DNA from 3 places in the Shinella sp. JR1-6 genome. Region 2 is predicted to be linked to each of the others. Evidence: riboswitches for the same ligand, from Rfam matches in the RefSeq annotation. Region 2 holds a riboswitch; each other region holds the start of a gene.
The links. A riboswitch is a leader RNA that binds a small molecule or an ion and turns the genes downstream of it on or off. The one in region 2 is predicted to bind thiamine pyrophosphate.
Positions count from the first base shown of each region.

Region 1: another riboswitch for thiamine pyrophosphate. It lies ahead of thiC (phosphomethylpyrimidine synthase ThiC); the one in region 2 lies ahead of thiD (bifunctional hydroxymethylpyrimidine kinase/phosphomethylpyrimidine kinase).
Region 3: another riboswitch for thiamine pyrophosphate. It lies ahead of thiB (thiamine ABC transporter substrate binding subunit); the one in region 2 lies ahead of thiD (bifunctional hydroxymethylpyrimidine kinase/phosphomethylpyrimidine kinase).

Region 1 is NZ_SHMI01000001.1:139,760-145,783, reverse strand. It holds gene EXZ48_RS00680 (ABC transporter ATP-binding protein) at 1-211, shown strand, start outside; gene EXZ48_RS00675 (alpha/beta hydrolase) at 226-1,056, shown strand; gene EXZ48_RS00670 (YqaA family protein) at 1,061-1,498, shown strand; gene EXZ48_RS00665 (sigma-70 family RNA polymerase sigma factor) at 1,552-2,097, shown strand; gene EXZ48_RS00660 (anti-sigma factor) at 2,084-2,857, shown strand; gene EXZ48_RS00655 (Bax inhibitor-1/YccA family protein) at 2,889-3,605, shown strand; TPP riboswitch at 3,740-3,856, shown strand; gene thiC (phosphomethylpyrimidine synthase ThiC) at 3,950-5,773, shown strand; gene thiO (glycine oxidase ThiO) at 5,776-6,024, shown strand, end outside.
Region 2 is NZ_SHMI01000006.1:424,123-430,146, forward strand. It holds gene EXZ48_RS14330 (AraC family transcriptional regulator) at 1-472, shown strand, start outside; gene EXZ48_RS14335 (LysE family translocator) at 558-1,175, shown strand; gene thiD (bifunctional hydroxymethylpyrimidine kinase/phosphomethylpyrimidine kinase) at 1,202-2,005, opposite strand; TPP riboswitch at 2,047-2,143, opposite strand; gene EXZ48_RS14345 (peptide chain release factor 3) at 2,279-3,859, opposite strand; gene dut (dUTP diphosphatase) at 3,953-4,426, shown strand; gene EXZ48_RS14355 (GNAT family N-acetyltransferase) at 4,431-5,318, shown strand; gene EXZ48_RS14360 (LysE family translocator) at 5,319-5,951, opposite strand.
Region 3 is NZ_SHMI01000008.1:179,320-185,343, reverse strand. It holds gene thiP (thiamine/thiamine pyrophosphate ABC transporter permease) at 1-1,018, opposite strand, end outside; gene thiB (thiamine ABC transporter substrate binding subunit) at 1,023-2,030, opposite strand; TPP riboswitch at 2,069-2,183, opposite strand; gene EXZ48_RS16655 (FAD-binding oxidoreductase) at 2,275-3,582, opposite strand; gene EXZ48_RS16650 (glutamine synthetase family protein) at 3,582-4,931, opposite strand; gene EXZ48_RS16645 (GntR family transcriptional regulator) at 5,109-5,762, shown strand; gene EXZ48_RS16640 (FAD-binding oxidoreductase) at 5,839-6,024, shown strand, end outside.

The DNA of each region.
Region 1 (6,024 bases), on a different contig from region 2:
GGGGCTGGCACCGGTGATCCGGCAGGATATCTGGGCGGCGATCCGACAGCTGAAGGCCGGGGGCCAGTCGATCCTTGTCGTCGACAAGACGCTCTCCGAGCTCCTGCCGCTCACCGACAGCTGCTGCGTGCTGGAGAAGGGCCGGACCGTGTTCTCCGGCCCGCCGACGACCTTTACCAGCGACCTGCAGGACCGCTATCTCGGCGTTTAAGAACGGAGGACGGCATGTTCGGCTACAGGATCACCGACTGGGACGACGCCTACGAGAATGGCGGCAACATTCCGGGCGGAACGCGCTGGCCTACCGCCTGGGTGGAGCCGGCGCAAAGGATGCGCGAAACGCTCCTCAGCCTCGGCCGGGCAAGGCTCGATCTCGCCTATGGCGCGGGCGAGCGCAACCGCCTCGACCTTTTCCTGCCCGAGCGCGCGCCGCGCGGCCTCGTCGTCTACGTGCATGGCGGCTTCTGGCTGCGGCTCGACCGGAATTTCTGGTCGCACCTTGCCGCAGGCCCCCTCGCCCACGGCTATGCCGTCGCCATGCCCTCCTACACGCTCTGCCCGGACATCCGCATCCGCGGCATCGTGCGGGAGATCGCAGCGGCGATCGAAACGGCTGCAGGACTGGTGGCAGGTGACCTCCATCTGATCGGCCATTCGGCGGGCGGCCAGCTCGTCAGCCGCATAGTGTCGGAAGCCTCGCCGCTTTCCGTCGGAACGCTCGCTCGCATCCGCCACGTCCTCTCCCTCTCCGGCCTGCACGACCTACGCCCGCTCATGCCTGCCGCCATGAACGAACGACTACAGATCGACGAAGCGGAGGCTATCGCCGAGAGCCCGGCCCTGCTGCGCCCCGTCGAAGGCACGCGGCTCACCTGCTGGGTCGGCGCCATGGAGCGCGCGGAATTCCTGCGCCAGAACGCCCTGCTTGCCAATGTCTGGACCGGCCTCGGCGCCACGACGGCGACGGTCGTCGAGCCGAACCGGCATCATTTCGACGTCGTCGACGGCCTTGCCGATCCCGAGCATCCCCTCACTCGAACCCTGCTGTCACCCTGATCCGATGAGCACGCTTGCCGCCTATGGCGGGCTTTTCCTCGCCGCGCTCGTCGCCGCCACCATCCTGCCGGCCCAGTCGGAAGCGGTGCTCGGCGGCTTGCTGGCCACCGGCACCTATTCCCCTGTGCTGCTGATCCTCGTCGCCGGCATCGGCAACGTGCTGGGTTCCGTCGTCAACTGGCTGCTCGGCCGTGGCGTCGAGCGGTTTCGCGGCGCGCGGTGGTTTCCCGTCAGCGACAAAAGCCTTGACCGGGCCGGCCGATGGTATCGCAAATACGGCTGGTGGAGCCTGCTGCTGAGCTGGATGCCGATCATCGGCGATCCGCTGACGGTGGCGGCCGGCATCATGCGTGAACCGTTCCTGCGCTTCCTTGCCGTCGTTTCGATTGCCAAGTTCGGCCGCTATATCGTGCTTGCCGCTCTCGTGCTCCACTGGCTCTGAAATTTTTCTGGAGGGGATGGAATGGGCGTCGCCCGGCTTTCGTATATTGGGGTATGAACGGAAAGACACCCGGCTTCAACGTGATCGGACAGCTCGCAGCGCTGAGGCGCTATGCGCTCTCGCTCGTCCGCAATCCGGACGAGGCCGAGGACCTGGTGCACGATGCGCTGGTCAAGGCCTATGAGCGGCAGTCCACCTTCCGCACCGGCGCCAGCGTACGCAACTGGCTGATGTCGATCCTGCACAATGCGCATATCGACCGCCTGCGCCAGCGCCGCTCGCAGGAGCGCCGCCACGACGCCGCCGCGGAGCTGGCAGAGGTCTCCATCCCGGCAAACCAGGACCATTCGGTGCGCCTGACGCAGCTGCGCAACGCGTTCTTCGCCCTGCCGGAAGAACAGCGCGAAGCGTTGCACCTCGTCGCGATCGAGGAACTTTCCTACCAGGAAGCAGCCGAAACGCTCGGCATCCCGGTCGGCACGCTGATGTCGCGTGTCGCCCGCGCGCGCCAGCGGCTGCGCGCCTTCGAACAGAGCGGCAGCGCCGCTCCCGTCACGCATCTCAGAATCGTCGGAGGCACTGGCGATGACAAGCAATGACCCCATTCTCGAATCCGATCTCAACGCCTATGTCGACGAGCAGCTCGCCGTCGGCCGGCGCATCGAGGTCGAGGCCTATCTTTCGGAACGGCCGGAGGTCGCGGCGCAGATCATGAAGGATCTGCGCGTGCGCGACGAGCTGCGCCTGGCACTTGCCGACCACCGCACGGTGACGCGGCAGGAAACGCGCGAGGCCGCCCGGCTCCTGGAACGCGCGCTGTCGCGTCGCCGCATCTTCTCCGTCTTCCGCCGTGCTGCGACCATCGCCCTCTTCGTGGCCGCCGGCTGGACGGCCCATGCCGTGCTCGGCCCCTTCGGCGCCACCGAGGTCGTGGCCTCCACGCCCCCGCCTGCCTTCGTGGAGGAGGCGGTGCGCGCGCACAAGACGACGCTGCTGCGCGATACTATGGCATCCCAGCCGGAAACCGAGACCTTCGATCCGGCGGAGATCCGCTCTGCAACCGCGATCGTGCTGCCGGACCTGCCGAAGGGTTGGGGCGTGATCGACACGCAGGTCTTCCCCTCGGCCTATGGTCCGAGCGTCGAACTGGTGCTGGAACCACGCAAGGGCGAGCGCCTGTCGCTCTTTGCGGTGCGCCCCGGCTCGTTCGGCGTGCAGCACGTCCTGCTCTTCCACGCCGACAATGCCCGTGCCGCCTACTGGCAGATCGGCGATGTCGCCTATGCGCTGGTTTCGGAAAGCCGCAAGGCCGACGACCTGGCGGAAACCGCGCGCGATCTTTCGCGCACGCTCTACTGATCAACCGCGTCCAAACCGAAGGAGTTATTCGATGGATCCCGTACAACAGCGATTTGGCTACGGCGCGCAGGCGCAGTCGGCCGCCCTCTTCGACGAGGGCCTGCGCCAGCACATGCTGCGCGTCTACAACTATATGGGCGCCGGCCTTGTGATCACCGGCCTCATCGCCTTCATCGTCGGCTCGACGCCGGCCCTCTACGTGCCGATCTTCTCCTCCCCGCTGAAGTGGGTGGTGATGCTGGCGCCGCTCGCCTTCGTCTTCTTTTTCTCATTCAAGATCCAGACGATGTCGGCCAGCACCGCGCAGATGACCTTCTGGGCTTTCTGCGCCGTCATGGGCCTGTCGCTCGCCTCGGTGTTCCTCGTCTTCACCGGCACGAGCATCGCCCGCACCTTCTTCATCGCCGCCTCGATGTTCGGCGCGACGAGCCTCTATGGCTACGTGACGAAGCGTGACCTCGCGAAGTTCGGCTCGTTCCTGATCATGGGCCTTATCGGCGTCGTGATCGCCTCGGTCGTCAACATCTTCCTCGGTTCGAGCGCGCTGCAGTTCGCAATTTCCGTGATCGGCATCGTCGTCTTCGTCGGCCTCACCGCCTGGGACACGCAGAACATCAAGCAGCAGTATGCTGAAAACATCGACCAGGAATCGCAGCAGAAGATGGCCGTGTTCGGGGCGCTTTCGCTGTACCTGAACTTCGTCAACATCTTCCAGCTTCTTCTGAATTTCACTGGCGAGCGCGAATAGTTTTCGCAAATGATTCAAGAGGAAACGGCGGGGCAAAACCCCGCCGTTTTTTGCTTCTCGCACCGCAATATACGTAAGTAATTTCTTACGAATTTTACCCGGTTGACAAATCAGCCGGCAGCGTCTTTGCTTAGAGCATTCACCAGGGGGGTCCCGACAAGGGGCTGAGATACTGCTGGCATTCGCAGCGCAGTGACCCGTTGAACCTGATCCAGTTCATACTGGCGTAGGGACGGTGCAAGCGCTGTAGAACCCGAAATCCGCAACCCGGATTCCGCCTACGCGTCCTTCCATCATTCCGGCTCTAGGACTGGGTCTCCAATCGCAAACTTGGAGCCTCACGAATGAATATTGCCGCCCAGAAGCTCACTCCCACCGTCACGACAGGCGCCCTGCCCGCCTCGCGAAAGATCCACATCGCCGGCGAGCAGCACCCGCAGATCCGCGTGCCGATGCGCGAGATCGCCCTGCACCCGACCTCCGGCGAACCGCCAGTCATCGTCTACGACGCCTCCGGCCCCTATACCGACCCCACCCATGTCGTCTCGATCGAAAGCGGCCTGCCGCGGCTTCGCGAGGCCTGGGTCGCCGCACGCGGGGATACCGAGGACTATGACGGCCGCCACATCCGTCCGGAGGACAACGGCTTTGCCACCGGGGAGCGGCTGACACCCGAGTTTCCCGTGCGCAACCGGCCTCGCCGGGCGACAAACGGCAAGGCGGTGACACAGCTCGCCTATGCCCGCGCAGGCATCATCACGCCGGAAATGGAATTCATCGCCATCCGCGAAAACCTCGGCCGCAAGGCCGCGAAAGAGGCGCTCATCCGCGACGGCGAGAGTTTCGGCGCCCACATCCCCGACTTCGTCACGCCGGAATTCGTCCGCAAGGAAGTCGCAAGCGGCCGGGCGATCATTCCCGCCAACATCAACCACCCGGAAGCCGAGCCGATGATCATCGGCCGGAATTTCCTGGTGAAGATCAACGCCAATATCGGCAATTCCGCCGTCACCTCCTCCATGGCGGAAGAGGTCGAGAAGATGGTCTGGGCGATCCGCTGGGGCGGCGATACGGTCATGGACCTCTCCACCGGCCGAAACATCCACAACATCCGCGAATGGATCATCCGCAATTCACCGGTCCCGATCGGCACCGTGCCGCTCTACCAGGCGCTGGAAAAGGTCAACGGCATTGCCGAGGACCTCACCTGGGAGGTTTTCCGCGATACGCTGATCGAGCAGGCCGAACAGGGCGTCGATTATTTCACCATCCATGCCGGCGTGCGGCTCGCCTATATTCCGCTCACCGTCAACCGCGTCACCGGCATCGTCTCGCGTGGCGGCTCGATCATGGCCAAGTGGTGTCTTCATCACCACCGGGAAAGCTTCCTCTACGAACATTTCGAGGAAATCTGCGACATCTGCCGCGCCTATGACGTCTCCTTCTCGCTCGGTGACGGCCTGCGCCCCGGCTCGATCGCTGACGCCAACGACGCCGCGCAGTTCGCCGAACTCGAAACGCTCGGCGAGCTGACGCAGATCGCCTGGGCAAAGGACTGCCAGGTCATGATCGAAGGCCCCGGCCATGTGCCGATGCACAAGATCAAGGAGAACATGGACAAGCAGTTGAAGGTCTGTGGCGAGGCGCCCTTCTACACGCTCGGGCCGCTGACGACCGACATCGCCCCCGGCTACGACCACATCACCTCGGGCATCGGTGCGGCAATGATCGGCTGGTTCGGCACCGCCATGCTCTGCTACGTCACGCCGAAGGAACATCTCGGCCTACCGGACCGCGACGACGTGAAGGTCGGCGTCATCACCTACAAGATCGCCGCCCACGCCGCCGATCTCGCCAAGGGCCATCCGGCGGCGAAGATCCGCGACGACGCGCTGTCGCGCGCCCGTTTCGAGTTCCGTTGGGAGGACCAGTTCAACCTTTCGCTCGACCCGGAAACCGCCCGCGCCTTCCACGACGAGACGCTGCCGAAGGAGGCACACAAGGTGGCGCATTTCTGCTCCATGTGCGGCCCGAAATTCTGCTCCATGCGCATCTCGCACGATATCCGTGCCGAGGCGCAGAAGGAGGGGCTGGAGGCCATGGCCGCGAAATATCGCGACGGCGGCGACCTCTACATGCCGCTTGCTGAAGCCCCCGCCGGAGAATGACCATGCGCGTCCTCGTCAAAGGGGCCGGCGTTGCCGGCCTCACCGTCGCCTGGCAGCTCTATCGCCACGGCTTCGACGTCACCATCACCGAACGCGCCGAAAAGGTCGGCCTCGGTGCCTCCGGCTTCGCCGGCGGCATGCTGGCCCCCTGGTGCGAGCGGGAAAGCGCGGAAGAGCCCGTTCTGGCGCTCGGCCGCTCGGCCGCAGACTGGTGGGAAGCGGCCGTGCCCGGTCATGTCAAGCGCCGGGGA
Region 2 (6,024 bases):
CTACGCGCCGGTGCTGGAGGACGGGCGCATTGCGGGCCTGCTTTCGAGGCTGCTCACCCTGCTTCTCGACGCAAGCGCCGGCGCGCTCGGCCGCGAAGAACAGCTTCTCCTGCTGCTTGCCGCCGTGCTGCGCGAACAGGCGCCGCGGCAGGACGGTCCCGCGGCGATCGGCCGTGCCCGTGACCGGCTCGACGGCGATCCGGCCTCGGCCGTGACGCTGGAAAACCTTGCCAGCGAGTGTGGGCTCGGCCGCTTCCGGCTGGTGCGCGATTTTGCCCGCCTCACCGGCCTGACACCGCATGCCTACCTGCTCCAGCGCCGCACCGAGCTTGCCCGGCGGCTGATTGCTTCCGGCACGCCGCTCGCCGAGGCAGCGATTGCGTCCGGCTTTGCCGACCAGAGCCACATGACGCGCAATTTCACCCGCCGCTACGGCTACACACCCGGCACCTATCTCGCCGCCCGCGCCTGAACGGCCTGCATCCCGCAATTTCGTTCAAGACCCGCGCCGCCCGTCCGGTATTCCCTGCCGTCTTTCAAGCCGCATGGAACCAGACATGACTTCCGAATTCCTCATTACCTCGCTCGTCGTCATCCTTTTGCCCGGCACCGGCGTGATCTATACGCTGGCGCTCGGCATCAGCGGCGGGTTCCGCGCTGCCGTTCTGGCCGCCTTCGGCTGCACGCTCGGCATCATCCCGCATATCCTCGCCAGCGTCGTTGGCCTCGCCGCCGTGCTGCATGCCAGTGCGCTCGCCTTCGAGGTGCTGCGCTATATCGGCGTCGCCTATCTCCTGTTCATCGCCTGGAGCCTGCTGAAGGACAGCAATGCGCTGGATGTCGGGCCGGAGCAGGCACCGGTCGGCGGCGCGGCAAGGATCGTGCGCAAGGGCATCTTCACCAACATCTTCAATCCGAAGCTCTCGCTGTTCTTTCTCGCCTTCCTGCCGCAGTTCATCCCGGCGGGCACTTCCGGCGATGCCACCGGACAGATGCTCGTCCTCGGCGGCATCTTCATGGCGCTCACCTTCCTTGTCTTCGTCGGCTATGGAGCGCTTGCCGCCGGCCTGCGCCGGCAGGTGCTGAGCCGGCCGGCGGTCATCGTCTGGATGCAGCGCAGCTTCGCCGCCGCCCTCGGCCTCATGGGCCTCAGGCTTGCACTCGCCGACCGGTAACGGCCTGAGCGGGCTGCCGACCGGTCCTAAAGAGCGTGAAAATGATGCAGCGGGCCGTGGCCGGAGCCGACGGTCAGCGCATCCGACATGCGCACGGCACCGGCGATGAAGCGCTTGGCCGCCGCCACGGCATCGGGGAGCGCCAGTCCCTTGCCGAGTTCGGCTGCGATTGCGCTCGACAGGGAACAACCGGTGCCATGCGTGTTGCGTGTCAGCACCCGCACACCCTCGAACCAGTGCAGCCGGTCTGGCGTCGCGAGCACGTCGGGGCTCTCGCTGCCCGGCAGATGACCGCCCTTCAGCAGCACCGCCTTCGGCCCGAAGCCAAGCAGCCGCCTTGCCTGGTCCTCCATACCAGCCCGGTCCACGGCCTCCGCCTCGCCCAGGAGGGCAGCCGCCTCCGGCAGATTCGGCGTCAGCACGCTTGCGCGCGGCAGCAGCTGGCGCGTCAGTGCGGCGACGGCCTCCTGCGCCAGGAGCGAAGCCCCGCCCTTGGCGACCATGACCGGGTCGAGCACGATGGGCACATCACGATGCGGCGAGAGGGCAGCGGCCACGGCTTCGGCGATCTCTGCCGAGGCGATCATGCCGATCTTCACCGCATCCACCCGGATATCGGCGAAAACCGCGGCGATCTGCGCCGCCACGAAGCCGGGCGGCACCAGATGCACGCCGGAAACGCCTTGCGTATTCTGCGCCGTCAGGGCCGTCAGGGCCGCCATACCGTAAGCACCGTGCGCGGCAAACGTCTTGAGATCCGCCTGTATGCCCGCGCCGCCCGAGGGATCGGAGCCCGCGATCGAGAGAATGTTTGCGATTGTGTCGGCCATCTCGCCTCCTTTCGGCAGGAGTGGCCTCGGGGTGGCTGCGATGCGGCACCCGTTCGACTCCCTCCGCCGGCATGATCCGGTTCAGGTTCAAAGGGTGCTTCTCAGCCCGCCTTCCGGCGGACGCCCCTGTCTTAAACGAGTTTTCGCAAATGACGCGGCGCCTGTCACGCCGAAAGTGGCGTCCAGGAGCGTTTGCCCCCGGTGCCATGCATCCTTCCCCCTATCCGCAGGGAGAAGGCGGCCGATGGATTCGCAGGCAGGTAACCCGCCCAATCAAGCCTTTGTGACGTGGTATTCCTTGATGGCAACCATCTTGATTGCCGGATACCGCTCTGCCTCGTAGCGCAGCGAGAAGGCATCCTGCGCCAGGAAGACCGGGTCGCCGTCAAGGTCGCGGGCGATATCGCCGCGGCGCTGGGTGACGAACTTGTCCAGCTCCGCCGCGCTGTCCGAGGAAATCCAGCGGCAGACGGAAAAGCGTGACATTTCGAAGGAGACCGGCAGGCCATATTCCGCCGAAAGCCGCTCCTTCAACACGTCGAGCTGCAGCGCACCGACGACGCCGACGATGGCGGGCGAGCCGTCTTCCGGCGAGAAGAGCTGCACGACGCCCTCCTCCGCCATCTGCTGGAGCGCCTCCTTCAGCTTCTTGGCCTTCATCGCGTCTTCCAGCCGCACGCGGCGCAGGATTTCCGGCGCGAAGTTCGGCACGCCTTCGAAGACCAGCGCCTCGCCTTCCGTCAGCGTGTCGCCGATGCGCAGCGTGCCATGGTTGGGAATCCCCACCACGTCGCCGGCATAGGCCGTATCGGCCAGCTGGCGCTGCGAGGCGAAGAAGAACTGCGGGGCGGAAAGGCCGATCGTCTTGCCCGTGCGGGCAAGGCGCACCTTCATGCCACGCTCCAGCATGCCGGAGCAGACGCGGGCAAAGGCGATGCGGTCGCGATGGTTCGGGTCCATGTTCGCCTGGATCTTGAAGACGAAGGCCGTCATCTTGTCTTCCGAGGCGTGGACCTTGCGCACATCCGCCACCTGATCGCGCGGCGGCGGCGCGAAGGCGCCGAGTGCGTTGATGAGGTCTCGCACGCCGAAATTCCGCAGCGCCGAGCCGAAGAAGACCGGCGTCATGTGCCCCTCAAGGAAGGCCTCCTGATCGTAGGGCCGGCAGGCCTCGCGGGCGAGTTCAAGCTCTTCGGTGAAGGCGGCCCGCTCGTTTTCCGGCAGGTTCTTCGCCACGACGGCCGGGTCGTCGATCTTCGTCGGCTGCACTTGCGTGTCCGAGCCGCGGAAGGTGCGCTCGGCCAGGTGATAGGAGCCGCAAAAGGTCTTCGAGCGGCCGACCGGCCAGGTGATGGGCGCGGTGTCGAGCGCCAGCTTCTCTTCCACCTCATCGAGGATTTCGAAGGGGTCGCGGCTCTCGCGGTCCATCTTGTTGACGAAGGTGATGATCGGGATGTCGCGCAGGCGGCAGACCTCGAACAGCTTCAGCGTGCGCGGCTCGATGCCCTTGGCGGCGTCGATGACCATGACCGCCGCATCCACCGCCGTCAGCGTGCGGTAGGTGTCGTCGGCGAAGTCCTCGTGGCCGGGCGTATCGAGAATGTTGAAGACGTTGCCGTCATATTCGAAGGTCATCACCGAGGTGACGACGGAGATGCCGCGTTCACGCTCGATCTTCATCCAGTCCGAACGGGTCTGGATGCGGTCCTTCTTCGCCTTCACTTCGCCGGCGAGCTGGATGGCACCGCCGAAAAGCAGGAGCTTTTCCGTGAGGGTGGTCTTACCGGCATCCGGGTGCGCGATGATCGCAAAGGTGCGGCGGCGGGAGACCGCCTCTGCAAGGGTTTCGGCCATTTTCTGCAATATCCTGTGAGTTGCCGCGGTCTTTACAGGCTCCGCCGGGAAGATGCAATTGACGGGGTGGGACTGCGGCCGGCTTATGGGCGGATGAACGCACACGCCTCCACCCAGCCCATGCTCAGCCTTCTCCGCCTGCCGCATGGCGCGGGCATAGAACTTCCCGCCTACGAGACCGGCGGCGCCGCCGGCATGGACCTGCGTGCCGCCGTGGCAGAAGATCAATCGCTGACACTGCTGCCCGGCAAGCGCACCCTGGTGCCGACCGGCTTCGTCTTCGAAATCCCGTCCGGTTACGAGGGGCAAGTCCGCCCCCGCTCCGGCCTTGCCTTCAAGAACGGCGTCACCTGCCTCAACACGCCCGGCACCATCGACAGCGACTATCGCGGCGAGGTGAAGGTGCTGCTCGTCAATCTCGGCGAAGAACCCTTCGTCATCGAACGCGGCATGCGCATCGCGCAGATGGTGATCGCCCCGGTCACGCAGGTCGCCGTGCGCGAGGCGGAGACGGCGAGCGAGACGACACGCGGAGCCGGCGGTTTCGGCTCCACTGGCGTACGCTAGGTCGATGCCCCACCGCGAAGACCTTTCCTTCCGTTCGGACTATTTCGGCGACAGCACCGCCTGGCGGGCGCTCGCCGGTCTACTTGAGGATGTCTTCGACATCGATGTGACGGTCATGGACCGGCTCGGCGGACCGGACCCGACCAGTATCCCCTTTGCCTGGTTCGACGGCGAAGGCCGCTGCATCGCAAATATCAGTGCCTTTTCCCTGCCGCTTGTCGTCAACGGCACCTTCGTGCGCGCCGCGGGCCTGCAATCGGGCGCCGTGCGGCCGGAATACCGTGGAAAGGGGCTCTACCGCGACGTCATGGAAGCGGCGCTACGGCACTGCGATGCGGAAGGGTTCGAGGCCGTCGTGCTTCTGACCGATACGCCGGATCTCTACCGCCGCCATGGCTTTCGCGTTCTGGCACAGCATCGTTTCGAAGGACCGGCGCCGACAGGCGGCCGGGCCGGGCCGCTTCGACGGCTCGATATCGGCAGCGAGGCCGATGTCACGCTGCTCGGCCGCCTGCTTGAGGGACGCCGACCGGTATCCGATCACTTTGCGCCGCTGCGGCAGAAGGAGATGTTCCTCTTCAATGCCACGCTGATGCCGGACCTCAGACTCGACCTGATGGAAGAGACCAATACCGCGATCGCCTGGCAGATGAGCGTGGATGGCGGCGTCGATCTCCTCGATGTCGTCGGCGCGCGCATTCCGAGCCTTGCGGACATCCTGGCGAGCCTGCACACCGCACCTGCCCGTGTCACCGTGCACTTTGCACCCGATCATCTGGACTGGGCGGGCGCGGGTCTACCGGACGAAAACGACATGGTGCTCATGCTGCGCGGGTCGGGTGGGCTTTCGCCGGAGCAACCTTTCGCGCTGCCGCCGATGGCCGAGTTCTGATCAGCGGCGCGCATCCATCGCCATGCGCAGCGCAAACCCCGCGAGCACGGTGCCCATGAGCCAGCGCTGCACCAGCATCCAGCGCGGACGAGTCGTGAAAAGGGCAGCAACGGAGCCGGCGGAAACAGCGATCAGTGCATTGACGCTGATGCTGATGGCGACCTGCGTGCCGCCGAGGACCAGTGCCTGCGGGAAGACATCGCCCTTCGCCGGGTCGATGAACTGCGGCAGCAGCGAGAGATAGAGCATCGCGACCTTCGGGTTCAGCAGGTTTGTCAAAAGGCCCATGAGAAAAAGCTTGCGGTTGCTGTCTCGCGGCAGCGCCTTCACCTCGAAGGCAGAGCGCCCGCCGGGACGTAGCGCTTGCCAGGCAAGCCAGGCCAGATAGAGCGCGCCGGCAAACCGCAGCGCATCATAGGCATAGGGCACCGCCATCAGAAGCGCGGTGATGCCAAGGGCTGCGGAGATGAGGTAGAACACGAAACCGAGCGCCACGCCGCCAAGCGAGACAAGACCGGCTGCCGGCCCCTGGCAGATCGAGCGGGAGATGAGATAGATCATGTTCGGGCCCGGCGTCAGCACCATGCCGAGCGCGATGAGGGCAAAGGCGGCAAGGCTGGTGACGTCGGGCATCCACGATCCTCCATGGCGGGAACAAGACATATCGCGCGTTTCCAGCCCGCCGCAAGTGCCCATCTCCCCCGAC
Region 3 (6,024 bases), on a different contig from region 2:
AGGCCGAGGCGAAGGAAACTGCAAGGCTGGTGACGAGCGCCCGGTGCAGCAGCGGATCGAGCGCCAGCCGGCCGAGATCGGCGGAAAGGCCTGAGACGAGGGTGGCGACGAGAGGCGCTGCGGTGAAGAGGGTGAAGAGGAGGATGACCAGGCCATCGGGAAGGCGGTGCCGGCGGCCGTCGAAACGGCGGATGGCGCGGCCTGTCGTCATGCCCTCTTCGGGTGGCTTGCCGAACAGCGAGATCAGCCAGAGCAGGCTTGCCGTGACGAAGATCTGCAGGAAGGCGAGCAGGACGGCGCGTTCGGGATCGAAATCGAAGCGCAGCGCCTGGTAGATCGCCACCTCGATCGTCGTTGCCGCCGGCCCGCCGCCGAGCGTCAGCGCGATGGTGAAGCTCGTTGCGCAGAGCATGAAGACGAGTCCGGCGATCCCCGGCAGGACCCGCCGGATGACGGGCCATTCGATAAGCCGGAACACCGCGCCGCTGCCCATGCCGAGATTGGCGGAGGTCAGCCAGTATTCGGCCGGAATGCGCTCGAGGGCCGCCAGCAGGAAGCGTGCGGCGAGCGGCAGGTTGAAGAAGACATGGGCGATCAAGATGCCGGCAAGCCCGTAGACGCTGACCGGGTTCTGCAGCCCGGCGAGCCCGAGCAGGTCGTTGACGACGCCCTGCCGGCCCCAGACCTCGATGACGCCGAGGGCGGCGACCAGCGCCGGCAGGCCGAGCGGTACGACGGACAGCCGGATGATCCAAACGCGGCCGGAAAAATCCCGCTGTCGGGCGAGCGCCCGGGCGACCGGAATGGCGAGCAGGACGGACAGGAGTGTGGAGAGTGTCGCCTGCAGCAGAGTGAACTGCGCGACGCGCCCGATATAGGCATCGAGGAGCGGCGCGCCGGAGCCGGGGCCGGCATGGGCGAGAAGCACGGCGGTCGCCGCACCGACGAAGACCAGCACGGTGCCGAGGGCGAGGCCCCCGGCGACACGCAATGTCCGTCGCTCGGTGCGGGCGAAGATCACGTTACTTGGCGCTCATCGCCGCGAGCCATTCGTCGATCCAGGCCTTGCGGTTGGCTGCAACCTCGTCCGACGACATCAGGAAGGTCTTTTCCGGCTTCACCAGCGCGTCGAAGGCGGCAGGCAGCGGGTCCTTCGTCTTGGCGGCCGGCATCATCCAGTTGGTTTCCGGAATGATCGACTGGAAATCCGGGCCGGTCATGAAGGTCAGGAACTGGCGGGCCAGATCCTTGTCGTCAGCGGTGCGCGTCAGGCCGGCGACTTCGATCTGCACGTAATGGCCTTCGGAGAAGGCGGCGGCCTTGTAACGCTCGGTCTTCTCCGCGATGACGTGGTAGGCCGGTGAGGTCGTGTAGGACAGCACCATCGGCGCCTCGCCCTTGGTGAAGAGGCCATAGGCTTCCGACCAGCCGGGCGTGACGGTCAGCACGCGATCCTTGAGTTTGCCCCAGGCCTCGCCCGCCTTGTCGCCATAAACCGACTTCACCCAGAGCAGCAGGCCGAGGCCGGGCGTCGACGTGCGCGGGTCCTCGATGACGATTTTTTGCGACGGGTCGCCTTCGACGAGGTCCTTGAGGCTCGTCGGCGGGGTCTTCAGCGTCTCGCTGTCATAGACGACGGCGAAATGGCCGTAGTCGTAGGGCAGGAATGTGTCGTCGGAGAAGCCGCCCGGCACGGTGAGGTCCGCCGGCGAAAGGCCATGCGCCTCGAAGAGGCCAGTCGCCTTGGCCTCGGTGATGAGGTTGGTGTCGAGGCCGAGAACGAGGTCGGCCTTGGTGCTTTCGCCTTCGAGCTTCAGGCGCGTCAGAAGTTCCACGCCATCGGCGACGCCGACCCATTCGACCGTGCAGCCGCAGGTCTTCTCGAAGGCTTCCTTGACCTTCGGGCCGGGGCCCCATTCGGCGACGAAGCTCTCGTAGGTGTAGACGGTCAGCGTCTTTTCCTGCGCGAGCGCGGGAAGGGCGAGGGAAACGGCCAGTGCCGCGATGGTGGAGAAAAGTGTCTTGCGCATCCGCGCCTCCTTGTTGTTCACAAAACGGGAGTAGGGCGCAGGATGTGCCGTCTAATCCCTCCGCCGGTACGAGCCGGATCAGGTTCTTCGGGTTGGCGAGACCGCCTCTCAGCCAGTGGAAAAAAAAATCCGCTGGCACCCCGTTAGAGCAAGGCAAGGCATAATCCCGCTTGTGACAGTACGCAAGGGGCAAGCAAAAGGCCGGCGCAAGCGCCGGCCCTGCCGTTCTAAAATGTGTCGGGCCTTAGAGGCCGAAGGCGTCCTTGAACTGATACCACCAGGAGCCGATGGTGGAATATTGCGCACGGAACATGCGCCCACCCGGGAAGGGAATCCAGGGCAGCTTTTCGAACTGGCTGAAGCGCGAGAGATCGCCGTCGACCGCTTCCGAGAGGATGCGGCCGAAGAGATGCGAGCCGGTGACGCCGTGGCCGCTGTAGCCGTGGGCAAAATAGGTGTTCTTGCCGATCTTGCCCATCTGCGGCACGCGCGAGAAGGAGAGGGCGAAGTTGCCGCTCCAGGCGTAGTCGATTTTTACGCCCTTCAGCGAGGGGAAGACCTTTTCGAGGTTTGGGCGGATTTTTGCGCGCACGTCCGCCGGGTCGGTGCCGCCATAGACGGTGCCGCCGCCGAAAATCATGCGCTTGTCGGCGGAGAGGCGGAAGTAGTCGAGGATGTAGCGGACGTCCTCGACGCACATGTCGCTCGGGATCAGCGCATCGGCGCGCTCGGCGCCGAGTGGCTCGGTGGCGACCATCTGGGTGGAGACGGGCATGACGCGCGAAACCAGCTTCGGCACGACATGGCCGAGATAGGCATTGCCGCAAAGCACGGCGACCTTGGCGGTGACGCTGCCCTTCGCCGTGTGGATGACGGGCTTTTCCGCCTCGTGCTCGACGCGGGTGACGGGCGACTGTTCGTAGATCACGCCGCCAAGCGATTCCAGTGCCTTGGCCTCGCCGAGGGTGAGGTTGAGCGGGTGCATGTGGCCGCCGGTCGTGTCCAGCATGCCGCCGATATAGGCGTCGGTGTTGACCAGTTTGCTGATCGCCGCCTTGTCGAGTATCTGGTGGTCGTCCATGCCGTAGCTCTTCCAAAGGGCCTTCTTGTGCTCGAGGTCCTTCATGTGGGCGGGCGTATAGGCGGCATAGATGTTGCCGGTCTTCATGTCGCAATCGATGTCGTATTGCGAGACGATGCGGCGGATAATCTTGCCGCCTTCCTGCACCAGGCCGCCGACGAAGGCGCCGGCCTGATCGCCGTAGCGGCGCTTGATCGTGTCGAGGCTGGCATTGAGACCGTTGACGATCTGCCCGCCGTTGCGGCCCGAGGCGCCCCAGCCGATGCCGGCGCCCTCGACCATCACAACCTTGTAGCCCTTTTCGGCAAGGTGGATGGCGGTGGAAAGGCCGGAATAGCCGGCGCCGAGCACGGCGACGTCGGCGGTGACAGCGCCTTCCAGCACTTTCGGCGTGCGGATGATGTTGCGGGAGGCGGCGTAGTAGCTGTCGGGATAGGCGCCGTTGCCGGCATAGGACTGGGTATTGGCCATCAGACGATTTCCAGGTAGGCGCTGAATTCGAAGTCGGTCACCTGTTCGGCAAAACCGGCGATTTCCTGCCGCTTGCAGGCGATCAGCATGGAGCGGAGATCCGTATCGAAGATCTCCGAGACGATCGAGCCGTTCTCGAAGGCGGTGACGGCAGAGCCCCATTCCGAGGGGATGCGCGGCAGCTGCGAGAGATAGGCCCGGCCCGAGACCGGTGCCGGCGGCTCCCACTTGTTGCGGATGCCGACAAGGGCGGCGCCGAGAATGCCGGCCATGACGAGATAGGGGTTGGCATCGGCGCCGGCGACGCGGTGCTCGATGCGGCGCGCCTTGTTGCTGCCGCCGGGAATGCGGATGGCGGCGGTGCGGTTCTCGTAGCCCCACGAAACGGAGGTGGGAGCATGCGTATCCGGGCGCAGGCGGCGGTAGGAGTTGAAATGCGGCGCGAAGAGCAGCGTCGATTCCGCCATGCCGCGCGTCAGGCCCGCGACGGCATGTTTCATGATGTCAGAGCCCTCGGGCGTGTCGTTGTCGAAGACGTTGTTGCCGTCCTCGTCGATCAGGCTGAAATGCATGTGCATGCCGCTGCCGGAGCGCATGCCGTAGGGCTTTGCCATGAAGGTGGCGGCAAAACCATGCTTGCGCGCGACGCCCTTGATGATGCGCTTGAAGAACAGCGCGTCGTCGGCGGCCTTCAACGGGTCGTCGGAATGCATCAGGTTGATTTCGAACTGGCCGATACCGTTTTCGGCGACGGCCGAATCCGCCGGCACATTCTGCCGTTCGCATTCCGCATAGACGTCGGAAAAGAACTGGCCGAAATCGTCGAGCTCGTCGATGGAGAGGATGGCGTCGGAGTCGAGCCGCTTGCCGGTATAGGGCGAGATCGGCGGCTGTGCATGGTCGGGCTCGGCGTCGATCAGGTAAAACTCCATTTCCGAGGCGACGACGGGGCGCAGGCCGAGTTCGTGGTACTGGCGCACGATATTGGCGAGTGCCTGGCGCGGGTCGGCAAGGAACGGTGTGCCGTCCTCCTTGAACAGCCAGAGCGGCACGACGGCTGACGGCTTCAACGTCCAGCTGACGGGGAGCGCGCCACGACCGGTTGCGGCGCAGATGCCGTCCATGTCGCCCGAGGCGAAGACATGGCTTGAGCCGACGATGTCCTCACCCCACACGTCCACGCCCACGATGGACAGCGGCATGCGAATGCCGCCCTTCAGCACCTTTTCCGCCTGCCCGACGGGCACGCGCTTGCCGCGCAGGATGCCGTTCAGGTCGCAGACCACGGCCTGGATGCTCTCCACGCCGTCGGCATTGATCAGCCAATTGGCATCATCGTTCGGAGTCATGGTTCCCTTCCGTATCACATAATTATTTTTGTGATCACATTTTCAAAATATGCACACTTTCTTGTCGGGGGTCAAGCTGCTAGAACCTGTCACAAAGCATAGGATAGCATCTGCAGCCTTTCGTGGAGGGATGGATTGGGCAATTTGGCGCTTGAGCCGCTGGACCGGCCGGACGGGATGACGACGCATGAATATGCGCATCGGCGCCTGCGCCAGGCGATCATGGTCGGCTCGATCCGGCCGGGGGAATCGTTGACGATCCGCGGCATTGCCGAAGCGATGGAGAGCAGCCCGACGCCGGTGCGCGAGGCGCTGCGCCGCCTTTCGTCCGAAGGGGCGCTGCGCGTGCTCGACAACAGGCGCATCATGGTGCCGCGCATGACGGCGGACCGGTTCAGCGAGCTCGTCTCGCTGCGTTCCGTGCTGGAGCAGCACGCCGCGCGCCGGGCGGTACCGCATATCACAGAGCGCCGGATCGACCGGCTGGAAGAGATCGATAAGGCGCAGGATGAGGCGATCGGGCGCAAAGACAATGCGAACGCCCTGCTCCTGAACCAGGAATTCCATCGCACGCTCTACACCGCCAATCCCGAGCAGGTGATCATGCCGATGGTGGAGAGCATCTGGCTCCAGCTCGGCCCCTTCCTCGGTATCGCCATGGAACATGTCGCCCAGCTCTACTTCGTCGATCGCCACCAGGAGGCCATCGAGGCGCTACGCAAGCGCGATGAGGATGCGGTGGCGGCGGCGATCAAGGCCGATATTTCCGAGGGCATCGGCGGTTTCGAGCGGGCGGCGATCGAGAACCTGTTGCGGCTGGCAGGCCAGTAGCCGGCGCTGCGGGCGCCTTGTCTTGCCGGTGCACGCATGCATTGATGTGCAAACGAAAGATCCTTGGGGCAGGCATATGAAGACGGATGTCATCGTTCTCGGCGCGGGTGTTGTGGGTATTTCGACCGCGATTCATCTGGCACGGCGCGGCAAGTCGGTGGTGCTCGTCGACCGGCGCGGGGCTGCGGAAGAGACCTCCTACGGCAATGCCGGCCTCATCCAGCGCGAGGGCGTTTTCCCTTACGGCTTCCCGCACGATTTC